Regions from separate parts of the Nocardia sp. KT25-26 genome, predicted to be linked through region 2. Evidence: predicted binding sites of a transcription regulator. Region 2 holds the regulator's gene; the other holds the start of a gene.
What was found. Region 2 encodes HspR, which represses chaperone genes until heat shock. Its sites were predicted from a motif close to ANNTGAGTNNNNNNNACTCANNT; they were not measured.
Positions count from the first base shown of each region.

Region 1: lon (endopeptidase La) is a predicted target of HspR. The motif match lies at 3,584-3,606, and genes of this name have one in related genera.

Region 1 covers NZ_CM152813.1:226,323-233,422, reverse strand. Annotated here, with positions in the region: gene AC1HFH_RS01120 (LLM class F420-dependent oxidoreductase) at 1-661, opposite strand, end outside; gene AC1HFH_RS01115 (LLM class flavin-dependent oxidoreductase) at 861-1,856, shown strand; gene AC1HFH_RS01110 (hypothetical protein) at 2,202-2,540, shown strand; gene AC1HFH_RS01105 (hypothetical protein) at 2,857-3,516, shown strand; gene lon (endopeptidase La) at 3,682-6,036, shown strand; gene AC1HFH_RS01095 (PaaI family thioesterase) at 6,115-6,561, opposite strand; gene AC1HFH_RS01090 (TetR/AcrR family transcriptional regulator) at 6,743-7,100, opposite strand, start outside.
Region 2 covers NZ_CM152813.1:685,154-692,253, reverse strand. Annotated here, with positions in the region: gene AC1HFH_RS03175 (FAD-binding oxidoreductase) at 1-19, shown strand, start outside; gene AC1HFH_RS03170 (FAD-binding oxidoreductase) at 294-1,070, shown strand; gene AC1HFH_RS03165 (globin domain-containing protein) at 1,077-2,246, opposite strand; gene AC1HFH_RS03160 (heat shock protein transcriptional repressor HspR) at 2,685-3,083, opposite strand; gene dnaJ (molecular chaperone DnaJ) at 3,083-4,249, opposite strand; gene grpE (nucleotide exchange factor GrpE) at 4,277-4,909, opposite strand; gene dnaK (molecular chaperone DnaK) at 4,906-6,756, opposite strand; gene AC1HFH_RS03140 (HhH-GDP family DNA glycosylase) at 7,043-7,100, opposite strand, start outside.

The DNA of each region.
Region 1 (7,100 bases), 460 kb from region 2:
CCGGCCGCCCGTGTGCCTCGGCTGCCGCCCGCACCCGGCCGAACTGGGCGGCACTGTCTGCGACGGAGGCGAACGGGATGTTGAACTCCGTGGCGAACCGGGCGGCCAGCCGCGGCGTCCGTTTCGGGCCGAGGCCACCGATCAGCACCGGCAGCGGACGCTGCACCGGCTTCGGCAGCGCCGGGGAATCCGCGAGCTGGTAATACTTGCCGTCGTAGTCGAAGGTATCCCCCACTTCGGTGGCCCACAGCCCGGTGACGATCTCCAGCTGCTCGGACAGCCGGTCGAACCGGTGATCCGGGAACGGAATCCCGTAGGCCGAATGCTCCGCCGCATACCACCCACTGCCCAGCCCCAGCTCGACGCGGCCGCCCGACATCTGATCCACCTGCGCAACCTGGATCGCCAGCGGACCGGGCAACCGGAAGGTGGCGGCGGTGACCAGCGTGCCGAGCCGGATCCGGCTGGTCTCCCGAGCCAGCCCGGCCAGCGTGATCCAGGCATCGGTGGGCCCGGGCAGCCCATCGGCGTCCCCCATGGCCAGATAGTGGTCGGAGCGGAAGAACGCGTCGAAGCCGAGTTCCTCCGCGGTTGTGGCAACGGTCAGGAGCGTGTCGTAGCTCGCGCCCTGCTGGGGTTCGGTGAAGATGCGCAAGTCCATGAGTTCATCATGCCGCCCGAGTTGTGCTCCGGCAGCCGCCGCACTCACTTCGCCAGCTGGCCGATGCGCTGCCGTGCCACCTCGAGCAACGTGGCGACGTCGACATCGGGCAGCTTCTCGCGGCGGAGATCACGCACGAGTGGCAAAGCCCTCGGATGCCGCCGGAATAGTCGACTGCCTCCGGTTCGTTCTCCCCGGTATGACCGATCTCCCGCTGTCCGTGCTCGATCTGGCGCCGGTGCAGGCCGGTGGAACCGCGAGTGAGGCGCTCGCCGCCACCACCGAACTGGCGCGGCGTACCGAACAGCTCGGGTTCGCGCGGTTCTGGGTGGCCGAGCATCACAACATGCCGGCCATCGCCAGCTCGGCGCCGAGCGTGCTGCTGGCCCATCTCGCCGCGGCCACCTCGACGATCCGGGTCGGGTCCGGCGGGGTGATGCTGCCCAATCATGCGCCGCTGGTGGTCGCCGAACAGTTCGGCACCTTGAATGCGTTGCATCCAGGCCGGATCGACCTCGGTATCGGCCGCGCGCCGGGTACCGACCAGCGCACCGCCCTCGCCTTGCGCCGCACCGCCGAAGGGCTCGGCGCCGAATCGTTCCCGCAGGAACTGGCCGCCCTGTTCGCCTATTTCCGCGGCGACAGCCCCGACGGCATCACCGCCACCCCCGGCCACGGCGACGAACCGGAGGTCTGGCTGCTGGGCTCCAGCGGATTCAGCGCCCGCGCCGCGGCAGAACTGGGCCTGCCGTTCGCCTTCGCCCACCACTTCAGCGCCACCAATACCGAACCGGCACTGCAGATCTACCGGGAGCACTTCCGGCCCTCGGCCCACCTGGACCGCCCGCACGCCATGATCGCGGTCGCGGCCATCGTCGCCGACACCGACGAACAGGCCGAATACCTCGCCGGCCCACGCGAACTGGCCTTCCTGAACCTGGCCGCCGGCCGCCCCCGCCCCGTGGTGACCCCGGCAGAAGCTGCCGCAACTCTGCCCGACAGCCCCGAAATCCGCGACTTCGTGGCGAAACGCCGCCACGGCCAACTCCTCGGCTCCCCCGAAACCGTCCGCACCCAACTCGACGACCTGCTCGCGCGCACCGAACCCGACGAGCTGATGCTCAACACCATGGTCTACGACATCGAGGCCCGCGTCCGCTCCTTCGAACTCTTCACCGAGAAGGTGTTGGGGTAGCCGGGTCTTCTGGGCAGCCCCGTTTGAGGAGTTGCGGGTGTCAAGGGTGCTGGATTGTTCGGTGGAACCCGGTGGGGCCCTGCTTGCGTCATAAATGGTGCAAGCAGTTCTTCGACTGAGCAATCCGGGGGTTGGAAATGCGTAGGATCCTGGCCAGGGTGTCGGCGGCGGCAGCGGTCGCAGGTGTTGCGACGGTAATCGCAGCGGGGCAGGCTGTGGCGGTCACCGAAACCCAATGTGTCCACGAGGGTGGTGGGGTGGTGATCCACGAAATGGACGGCACCCGCACCTGTATCGGCGGGTTCTACTCGGGCCTCGAAGTTCTTTTCTGATGGGGAGCAGCATATGACGGAGACAAATGAAACCCACGCCACGCTCACCGGCGCGGCACCGGCCCTGATCCGGGCCCTGCAGCAGGCAGCGACAACTGCCGACAGCTTTGGCCGCGCCTGGTTCGGCGTCGAGGATGTCATGGTCGCGCTGCTCGATGACGACAAGTCGGTCCTGGGCTACCACGCAGCGCAGCGTGGCCTCGAGGCCGAACTCGCTGCGGTCCGGGAGCTGGCACGGTCGATCGTGCCCGGCGCCGTGGGCGGGTCGTCCACCCCGGCCGGCCCGGCGGGGGTGGAGTTCACGGTCACCGGTCCTGATGCCGCCGAGCTGGAAGCCGGCATCCGGGCCTGACCGTCCGGCCGAAATCCATCGAACCCCATGGTCCCGGGCGGGATTGTGGGGCTCGGTCTCGTTCCGGTAATGGCCTTCACCACAGAACTTCACGACGGACTCACCGGATCACGTGACGGTGCGATCCCGGCGCGCAGCGTGGCCTGGAGGTGTCCCTGTTCACCCGGACGCGCATGCAGGCCAACACCGGCTGTATCAGTAAGAGGGCGTGACGATCTCGCGCCGAACGTTTCAAGAGCACGGACCGCGGTTCGCAGGGTGAACGGGAGTCGATGATGTCGCTGTAAAGTACGGTGATCGCGATGAGGGGGGCTCGATGACTTACCAGCAGCCGCAGCATTTCGGATCCGCACCGATGCCCGGCCCGCCCACATACCCCGGTCCCGGCGGTCCGCCGGCCGGGCCGATGCCGGGGCCGCGGCCGCCGCGGCGCTGGTTATGGCCGGTCATCACGGCGATCGTGGCGGTTGTGGCTGTCGCCGGGTGGGTGACTGTGGGGGTAGTGCTGGCGGCGGAGGATCCGCCGGAACCGCCGCAGCAGGCGGTTGCGCTGCCCGAGCATCCTTCGGTCGCCCGGGATGCCGCACGGGAGGCGGCCCGCCTGGCGGCCTGCGATTTCGTTGCTGTGATGGCGGAATACGACAAGGTCGACCGCGATGGGTACCTCGATGCCGTGCGGAACCGGACCACCGGCGAGTTGCGTCGCAACTGGGAGGACGGGCGGGACGCGCTGAAAGCGGCGATGACGCAGAGCGAGTCGGAATCGCAGATGAAGCTGCCGGAGTGCCTGTACAAGTCCGGCGACGGCGACGAGATCGAGATCGTCGCGGTGTTCATTCAGGTCACGACGACTGTCCTCGAGCCGGAAGGTACGCCGAAGTTCATGCCGGTCGTCCTGAGCATGGCGCTGGTCGACGGCCGATGGCTGGTCGAGCAGATGGACTCGCCATGGCTGGACAGGCTGGGTGCCCGCTGAGCTACCGACGGTGCGGTGCGGTTCGCTCACGGTGAACGGACCGGCGGAACAATCCACCCGACCTTTCGGTTGAGCCAACTAAGCTCAACTTTGAAAGGGTCGAACGTGACTACAGCTCAGAACCTGCCGGTGCTGTTCCTGACCGATCCGATCGTGCTGCCGGGCATGGTCGTGCCCATCGAACTGGACGAATCCGCGCAGGCTGCCATCGATGCGGCGCAGGCCGCGAAGACCGGAGCGGTGCTGGTGGCGCCGCGACTCGACGAGGGCTACGCCTCCTACGGCGTGGTCGCCACCATCGAACAGGTCGGCCGGATGCGCGGCGGTGCACCGGCCGCGGTGTTGAAGGCCGAGCGGCGGGCGCGGATCGGGCACGGGGTGACCGGGCCGGGCGCTGCGCTGTGGGTGGAGGCCGAACCGGTGGAAAGCGTCGAACCGGATGCCCGCACCACCGAACTGGCGGCCGAATACAAGAAGCTGGTGGTGGCGCTGCTACAGCGGCGCGAAGCCTGGCAGATCATCGATATCGTCAATCAGCTCGACGGTGCCGAGGCGATCTCCGATACGGCCGGCTACGCGCCGTACCTGACTGCCGAGCAGAAGCGGGAGCTGCTGGAGACGCCCGATGTCGCCGAGCGGCTCGTCAAGCAGACCGAATGGATCAAGGCTCATATCGCCGAGGTCGAGGTCAACGACAAGATCAGCGAAGACGTTCGCGAGGGCATGGAGAAGAGCCAGCGCGAATTCCTGCTGCGGCAGCAGCTCAACGCCATCCGCAAGGAACTCGGCGAGGACGAGCCCGAGGGCGCCGACGACTACCGGGCCCGGGTCGAGGCAGCCGAACTGCCCGACGAAGTGCGCAGCGCTGCGCTGCGTGAGGTCGGTCGGCTGGAACGGGCCAGCGATCAGAGCCCGGAGTCCGGGTGGATCCGGACCTGGCTGGACACCGTCCTCGAACTGCCCTGGACGGTGAAGACCGAGGACAGCACCGACGTTTCGGGCGCCCGCGCGGTGCTCGACGCCGACCATCACGGCCTGGACGAGGTCAAGGACCGGATGGTCGAGTACCTGGCGGTGCGGTCCCGGCGCGCGCAGCGCGGCCTGGAGGTCGTCGGTGGCCGGGGTTCGGGTGCGGTGCTGGTGCTGGCCGGGCCGCCCGGTGTCGGCAAGACGTCGCTGGGTGAATCGGTGGCCCGGGCGCTGGGCCGCAAGTTCGTCCGCGTCGCGCTCGGCGGTGTGCACGACGAGGCGGAGATCCGCGGTCACCGGCGCACTTACGTCGGCGCGCTGCCCGGCCGGATCGTGCGGGCGGTCAAGGAGGCGGGTTCGATGAACCCGGTGGTGCTGCTGGACGAGATCGACAAGGTCGGCTCCGATTTCCGGGGCGACCCGGCGGCGGCCCTGCTGGAGGTGCTGGACCCGGCACAGAACCACACCTTCCGGGACCACTACCTGGACCTGGATCTGGACCTGTCCGATGTGCTGTTCATCGCGACCGCCAATGTCGTCGAGACCATTCCCGGCCCGCTGCTGGACCGGATGGAACTGATCACCGTCGACGGCTACACCGAGGCCGACAAGGTCGCCATCGCCCGCGACTTCCTGGTGCCCCGGCAGCGGGAACGCAATGCGCTGGACGCGGACGAGGTCACGATCACCGAGCCGGCACTGCGCGAGATCGCGGCGAACTACACCCGGGAGGCCGGGGTCCGGCAGCTGGAACGGCTGATCGCCAAGGGGCTGCGCAAGGCGGCCACCAGGCTCACCGAATCCGATACCGGCAATGTGGTGGACCTCGGCTACGACAGTGACCTCGGATACGACAAGGGCCTCGGCTACGACCGGAGCGGCGCACCGATCACCATCGATGTGGCGAACCTGACCGACTTCCTCGGCCGGCCCAGGTTCACCCCGGATTCCTCGGAACGCACCGCGGTCCCGGGCGTGGCGACCGGCCTGGCCGTCACCGGTGCCGGTGGTGATGTGCTCTACGTCGAGGCCAATACCGCCGACGGGGAGCGTTCGCTGACCATCACCGGCCAGCTGGGTGACGTGATGAAGGAATCCGCGCAGATCGCGCTGACCTACGTGCGCTCCCACCTGGCCGAGATCGGCATCGAACCGGCTGTGCTGGATCGCAACATCCACATCCACTTCCCGGCCGGTGCGGTCCCCAAGGACGGGCCGTCGGCGGGGGTCACCATGGTCACCGCCCTGGTGTCGCTGGCGCTGGGCCGGCAGGTGCGGGCCGATGTCGGGATGACCGGCGAAGTCACCCTGAACGGCCGGGTGCTGCCGATCGGCGGCGTGAAGCAGAAGCTGCTCGCCGCGCAACGGGCCGGACTGAAGACCGTGTTCATTCCGGCCCGCAACGAGCCGGACCTGGACGAGGTGCCGGCCGAGGTGCTGGCGGATCTGGACGTCCGACCCGTGGCCGATGTCGCCGATATCCTGGCCTACGCCATCGAGCCGGTCAGCGAACCGGCGGCGCAGCACCGGTCCTTCGCCGCCACGGCCTGATCGCCGGAAAAATGAGCAATTGTGGCCGGGCACCGTGCGGTGCCCGGCCACAACGCGCTGTCCGGGAACGCTCGTTCATCAGTTGCCGCGGTTGTCGGCCGGCGTTCCCTGGTCGATGCTGCGGACGGTGCCCTGGGCGACGGCACACAGGATCGGTTCACCGTCCTCGGATTCGGAATGGATCTCGCAGGAAGTGACGGCCTGGCGGCGGGTCCAGCCGGTGACGGTGGCGCGGGCCCGGAGCCGTTCGCCACCGGCGGGGCGCAGGTAGGTGATGGTGAAGCCGCCGGTCAGGACGTTCGGGCCGAGGACCGTACCGGCGGCGAAGGTGAGGGCGTTGTCGGCGGCATAAGAGAGCACACCGCCGTGCACATAGCCGAACTGCTGGCCGTGCTCGGGCTGGATCTCGATCTCCAGAGTGGCGGCGCCGTCCCCGAATTCGGTGATCTCGGTTCCGACCAGCCGGGCGAACGGCTGCGCGGCGAGCACCTGGCGGGCCAGCTCGAAGGTGAGTTCGTCGGGAATGCTGTTGTCCGCCTGCGGGACCGGGTCGGTGGTGTCCGGTGCGGGCGGGGTCGTGGTGCCGGGTTCGTCGGCGGCGGCTGCAGTGGTGGTGGCGTCGGGCATCGGTTTTCCGTTCTCTCGTGCTGCTGGGTCGAGCTGTCGTTCGTCGGGCATCCGGTCGTCCGGGTGCTGTGGGCGACCGTCAGGCGTGTAACGCGCGCCACGCGGCGGCGGCCAGTTCCGGTGCGACATCTGTTGGCGCAGTGCGGATATGGCCACCGAGCCACTGTCGGGAGTATTCCTGAGCCGGTCCCAGCCACAATGCGTGGACCAGGTCGAAGTCGAGATCGCGCACCGTTCCGTATCGGGCGTGCGTCCGCCACCAGCGGTACACCGAGGTCAGGAACTCGCGATTGGATTCGCTGTCCTGGATCCCGGGGGGCCGTGCGGAGATGAGAATCGTTGCCCGGTATTGATGTTCGGTGACCCAGCGCAGATGCGTGGTGACGCCTTCGGTGATACCGCCGCGCGCGTCGGCACTGTCGGCGACGGCTGCCCAG
Region 2 (7,100 bases):
CACTGCCGACCCGGTCTGATCTCCACCACCTCGTCACCGCCGGGCCGGCCGCGTTGCACCGGCCGGGTGACCGGGCAGCGGCGTGTCCCGGCCAGGGTGATAGATCAGGCCGCGCTGCACCGGCCGGGCGATCGGCTCGAACGGTGTGCCGGTACGGCACAGCACGCGTCTCCGAAGCGTCGGCATGTCCGGGTCCGACCATGCTCGAAGGTCCGCGGTCGTATGAACGGTCGCGGCGGGCGGCACCGCCGAGTGGACCGCGCACCGTGGCGCCGTCGACTAGATTCGGCACGGTGAGCAATGATTCGCGTCCGGCCGACCGTCCGGAACCGGTTGGCGTCTCGACGGTGGTCGGTCATCATCGACTGCGCCACGACGTGGCGGTGATCCGGCTGATCGGTGATTTCGTGCCGTTCCCGCCCGGCGGATCGGTGCTGGTGGAGGTGCCGCAGCAGCCCGGGTTGCGGCGGCGGCTGTCCCCGGCACTGCCGCCGTCACTGGACGGCAAGCTCGAATTCCACGTCCGCACCGTGCCCGGTGGGTGGTGTTCGGAGGCCATCGTCGCCGACACCTCGCCCGGTGACCAGTGGCGGATCAGCGCACCGGCCGGCACATTCCACATCGATCCGGCGGGCGAGGAAGTGGTCCTGGTGGCGGGTGGCACCGGGCTGGCGCCGCTGCGTGCCGCGATCCTGGAATTGGCGCGACACCCCGACCCGCCGCGCACCGTGCTGTTCTACGGTGGCCGGTCGCCGCGCGACCTCTACGCCTCGGACATGCTGTTCCTGCTGGCGGGCGAACTGCCCTGGCTGACGGTGATCCCGACGGTGGCGAGCGCGGAGGACCCGCGAGCGCGCGACGAATGGTACGAGAGTTGCCGGGTGGATATCGGTTTCCCCGACGACCAGCTCCGGCACGGAACCGTCGGCGAGGTGGCGGCCGCGCACGGGCCGTTCGATCGGCATCAGGTGCTGGTGTGCGGCTCCCCGGCGATGACCCGGGCGACGGTGGACGCGCTCGTCGCCGGTGGAACTCCGGCCGAGCGGATCCAGGTGGAGGGCGTGGGCTGAGCCCGCTCAGAAGAGCGGATCGTGCCGAATCGCCTTGGCCTGGGTGCCGGCGGCCATCAGCCGGAACTTGGTGGTCTGCACCATCGACGGCGAACCGACGATCTGCACATCGCGATCCGCCCACGCCCCGTAGCCGGCCACGACCTTACCGATCTGCCCGGTGATCCGCGGTTCCAGACCGGGTAGCTCTGCCGCACGACCCGCCTCGTCGTAGTACCACCAGGGGTTGTCGTCGCTCTCGGTGACCGGGGTGACGGTCAGCCATTTGTTGGCCATGGCCAGCCCACTCAGGGCCTGCAGATCGTAGAGGTCGCACGGATGGTGGCCGCCGACGAACAGGTGCACCTTCGGGTTCACCCGCCGCTGCGCCATCGCCATCAGCTGCGCCCGCAGCGGCGCGATCCCGGTTCCGCACCCGACCATCAGCATCTTCCGCTTGGTATTGCGCGGAATGCCGAGGCCGCCCAGCGGCGGACCGAGTAACCACTGGTCACCGACCGCGGTGTGCGAGACCATCGCCGGACTCACCCAGCCGCCGAGCACACTCCGGACGTGGAACTCGATCTCGCCCTCGGGATTCGCGGGATTGGCCGGCGACAGGTATCGCCACATCCGCGGCCGGGCCGGGATCTGTACGCTCAGATACTGCCCGGCGGCGTACTGCATCGGCTGGTCCAGTTGCAGCCGGACGACGGTCAGATTCCGCAGCACGTCCTTGCGCTCCCGCACGGTGGCGGTCCACACCGGCGGTGTGGACTCCTTCTCCGCCGCATCGATCATGGCGCCGCTGATCAGCGCCAACCCCTCGTCCCAGGCGCGGTCCACCTCGTCGGTCCACATCTCGGTGCCGGCGGTACGGCGCATCGCGTTCTTCAGCGAATTGGCGACGGCGGCGTAATGCGCGCGCTGCACACCGTATTTGCGATGATCGCGGCCGAGCTGGGCGAGGAACGGAAGCAGCTTGTCCAGTTCCTCGAGCCGATCCAGCGCATAGGAGATCGCCTTGACCAATCGGTCTCGTTGGGCGTCCATTGCCGCCGGAAAGAAGTCACGTACCTGCGGGTAATCGGTGAACAGGATCGAATAGAACGATCCGGCCAGCTTCTCCGGTCCACCATCCTCCGCAGCAACCGCCTTGAACGTCGTCCGAATCAAAGCGACAGTGCGCGAATCCATGTGTGTCACTACCTCGTTTCGCCAGTGAAGAGCTAGCCACGCCGGCGAGTGATGGTGCTGCAGGGACACTCGTCAGCAGCCGATGCCGAGAGTCTATGTGAGGTTTGCCGACTAGGGAATCCTACTTTTAAACATCACGCTTGTTATTTGTTGAAACCAAGGTGGGTGCCAGCAATTGTGGACTGAAACAGACCGCAGATCTGCAAAGATGTCCGTATCCGCCGCCCATATCCACCGAAACGGGCTGATCCGAGATGTACGTCCGTCCCGGAAAGTTCACGGAATCCGGCATCCTTCCCGGAACGAACATCGGAACCGTCGCCGAATAAGTGGGTTGCTGGAAGGTTTCCAGCCGATCGCCGAGTGTTGTCCGGATACCGGCGGGCCCCCGGTCCGCCACGTCGCATCCGCGACGGGCGAACCGGGGGCCCGAGGTATTCAGCGCCGATGACGCGGCTTCCACACCACCAGAGCCGTACTCCGCTGAGCGGGTGCGAGATCGGGCCGGTATCCGGCCCGCAACCGCTCCACCTCAGCGTTCAGCTCGGCCACCTGCTGCTGCAGGCGTTCCACCTCGTTGGTGAGATCGATGATGCGTTTGATCCCCGCCAGGTTGACACCCTCGTCCTGGGACAACCGCTGCACCTCGCGCAGCAGTTCGACATCCCGGGACGAATAACGCCGTCCGCCGCCCGAAGTACGTTGCGGCGTCACCAGACCCAACCGGTCATAGGTCCGCAGGGTCTGCGCATGCATTCCCGCCAGCTGAGCCGCGACCGAGATCATGAAGAACTCGGTACGCGAACCGCCGGACGCATTCCTCGGATCGTCGGACATCACGCACCTGCCCATCCGGCACGAGGGTCGAACCCACTCGCCTTCTCCGCATCCTGATAGCGCTGCAGCGCTTCGGTGGCCTCGGAGTCGAGATGCTGCGGAACCGCCACCTTGACGGTGACCAGCAGATCCCCGGCGCCGCCCTGCGGACCGCGCTTCGGCACGCCGCGACCACGTACCCTCAGGGTACGTCCGTCGGCGGTACCGGGGGGTACCTTCACGCCGACCCGGCCCTCCAGCGTCGGCACCGAAACCGTGGTGCCCAGCACCAGCTCGCTGTAGCTCACCGGCAGGACCAGGGTCAGGTCGTCGCCCTGACGGCCGAAAACCTTGTCCTGGCTGACGTGCACGGTGACGAACAGGTCGCCCGACGGGGCACCACGCAGCCCGGCCTCGCCCTGGCCGGCCAACCGGATCCGCTGACCGTCGCTGACCCCGGGCGGGATCCGGACGGTGATGGTGCGGGTCCGGTTCTGCACACCGGAGCCGTGGCAGTCCGCACACGGGTCGTCGATGATCGAGCCGGTGCCGCGGCAGTCGTCGCACGGCTCACTGAAGCCGAACGCACCCTGGTTGCGGCTGACCACCCCGGACCCGTTGCAGTGCGGGCAGACCCGCGGGCTGGTCCCCGGCTTGGCGCCGGAACCGTGACACGTGGTGCACGGCGAGGGACTGGTCATCCGCAGCGGGACCGTCACCCCCTGGGCTGCCTCCCGGAAGCCCAGCGTGGTCTCGGTCTCCACATCGGCACCCCGGCGCGGCCGGTTGCCACCGCCGCGCGATCCGCCCCGGTTGAACAGCCCGCCGAGCAGATCGCCCAGCCCGCCGTCCCCGCCACCGGCGCCACCGAAGATGTCGCCGATGTTGAAGTCCTGCGAGAAGCCGCCCGCGGCACCGGGGTTGAACCCACCGCGACCGTATCCGCCGCCGGCGAACAGGCTGCGGGTCTCGTCGTACTCCTTGCGTTTGGCCGGATCGGCGAGCACCGCGTGGGCCTCACTGACCGCCTTGAAGCGCTCTTCCGCCTTGGTATCGCCGGGATTGGCATCGGGATGCAGATCCCGAGCGAGTTTGCGGTAGGCCTTCTTGATGTCGTCCTGCGAGGCGCTGGAGGAGACACCCAGCTCCTTGTAGAAGTCCTTTTCGATCCACTCCCGTTGGCTCACCGGGTATCTCCTCCTCTCGTGTCGCTGCTACTCGGTCGCGTCGGCATCGGCATCGGATGCCTCCGCGGTCCCGGACGGCGCCGTGGTCCCGGAGGACCCCGCGGCCTCGGCGGCCGGCTGTTCGGAACCGTCGCCATCGGTGACCCCGACCAGCGCGTGCCGCAGCACCCGCTCGCCGAGCCGATAGCCCTTGCGCATGACCACGCCGATCACCGGATCGGCGCCGGAACCCTCGTGCTGGACGGCTTCGTGCAGGGTCGGGTCGAAGGGCTCACCCTCCGCACCGAACTCCTCGAGGCCCTGCTTGTGCAGGGCGCTCGCGAGCTTGTCGGCGACCGCCTTGAGCGGGCCGGTCTCCAGGTCGCCGTGCGCCCGGGCCCGGTCCAGATCGTCCAGCACACCGAGCAGTTCGGTCACCACCGCCGCCTTGGCCGCGTCCATCGCGGTCTTGCGGTCACGTTCGACGCGCCGGCGATAGTTGGTGTACTCCGCGGTCAGCCGCTGCAGGTCGGCGGTGCGCTCGGCGAGCTCGTCGCCGGCTTCGGCCGGCGCCGCGGTGTCCACCGCGGCGCCGCCGTTCTCCGCGCCTGCCTCGGCGGCCGGGGCCGAGTCCTGCTCCTGCTCCGTGATCAACTCCTGATCGGAGTTGGCCTCGGTCACTTCTTCTCCGTGTCGATCGGCTCGTCCACGACCTCGGCGTCGACGACACCGTCGTCGGCACCCTGAGCGGCACCCGCACCGTCACCCGATGCGGCGGCGTCGGCGGCCTGCGCCTCGTACAGCGCCTGGCCCAGCGCCTGCGACTCGGTGGCCAGCTTCTCCACCGCGGCCTTCACGGCGGCCGTATCGGTACCCTTCAGCGCCTCGTTCGCCTCGGCGATCGCGGCCTCGACCTTGGACTTGGTCTCCGCCGGGACCTTGTCCTCGTTATCCTTGATGAACTTCTCGGTCTGGTGCACCAGCGACTCGGCCTGGTTGCGGGTCTCCGCCTCCTCGCGACGCGCCTTGTCCTCGGCGGCGTGCTGCTCGGCGTCCTTGACCATCCGATCGATCTCTTCCTTGGAGAGGCCGGAGCCCTCCTGGATCTTGATCGTGTTCTCCTTGCCGGTGCCCTTGTCCTTCGCGGTCACGTGCACGATGCCGTTGGCGTCGATGTCGAAGGTGACCTCGATCTGCGGCACACCGCGCGGGGCCGGCGGGATGCCGGTCAGCTCGAAGGAACCGAGCAGCTTGTTGTGCGAGGCGATCTCGCGCTCACCCTGGAACACCTGGATCTGCACCGACGGCTGGTTGTCGTCGGCCGTGGTGAAGGTCTCCGAACGCTTGGTCGGGATGGTGGTGTTGCGCTCGATGAGCTTGGTCATCACGCCACCCTTGGTCTCGATACCCAGCGACAGCGGGGTGACATCGAGCAGCAGGACGTCCTTGACCTCACCCTTGAGCACACCGGCCTGCAGGGCGGCGCCGACGGCGACGACCTCGTCCGGGTTCACGCCCTTGTTCGGCTCCTTGCCACCGGTCAGCTCCTTGACCAGCTCGGAGACGGCGGGCATCCGGGTGGAGCCACCGACGAGGACCACGTGGTCGATATCGGCGACGTTGATACCGGCGTCCTTGATCACCGACTGGAACGGCGCACGGGTGCGGTCCAGCAGGTCGGAGGTGATCTTCTGGAACTCGGCGCGGGAGAGCTGCTCGTCCAGGAACAGGGGGTTCTTGTCCGCATCGACGGTGATGTAGGGCAGGTTGATCGAGGTGCTCTGGCTCGAGGACAGCTCGATCTTGGCCTTCTCGGCAGCCTCGCGCAGGCGCTGCAGGGCCATCTTGTCCTTGGTCAGGTCGATGCCCTGGCTCGCCTTGAACTTGTCGACCAGCCAGTCGACGATCCGGTTGTCCCAGTCGTCGCCACCGAGGTGGTTGTCACCGGAGGTCGCGCGGACCTCGACGACGCCCTCACCGATCTCCAGCAGCGAGACGTCGAAGGTGCCGCCACCGAGGTCGAAGACCAGGATGGTCTGCTCTTTGTCGCCCTTGTCCAGGCCGTAGGCCAGCGCGGCCGCGGTCGGCTCGTTGACGATGCGCAGCACGTTCATGCCGGCGATCTGGCCGGCCTCCTTGGTGGCCTGCCGCTGGGCGTCCTCGAAGTAGGCGGGGACGGTGATGACCGCGTCGGTGATCTCCTCACCGAGGTAGGCCTCGGCGTCGCGCTTCAGCTTCATCAGCGTGCGCGCGCTGATCTCCTGCGACGTGTACTTCTTGTCGTCGATCTCCACCGTCCAGTCGGTGCCGATGTGGCGCTTGACGGAGCGGATGGTGCGGTCGACGTTGGTGACGGCCTGGTTCTTCGCCGGCTGGCCGACGAGGACCTCACCGTTCTTCGCGAACGCGACGACCGAGGGGGTGGTGCGCGAGCCTTCCGAGTTCGCGACGACGACCGGTTCGCCGCCTTCCAGAACGCTCACGACCGAGTTCGTGGTCCCGAGGTCGATTCCGACCGCACGAGCCATAGTGGTTCCTCCTGTTGTCTACATATCTGTGTGTGGATGTCCGGGCGACTCGAGCGCCCTCCCGGGACCTCGCCTCGAACACCTCACGGAGCACGGTCCCAGCAACGCTGAGCGTGGTGGACTCAATCCTGCCTGCCCCGGCGGGCCGGAGTCAACTGGAACTTGAGTCTGTGACGCTCAAGACTGTCGAACTGGACAACAGAGACGTCCCGCGGTCTATTCCCACCGGTTCCGATCGGCGAAGGATTTCAGCGTCTCGGCACCGGCCGGCGACTCGGAGATCAGCTCACTGATGCCCTTCGAGCGATACCCGAACCAGGGCGGCCGCCAGGTCGGCGACCCGC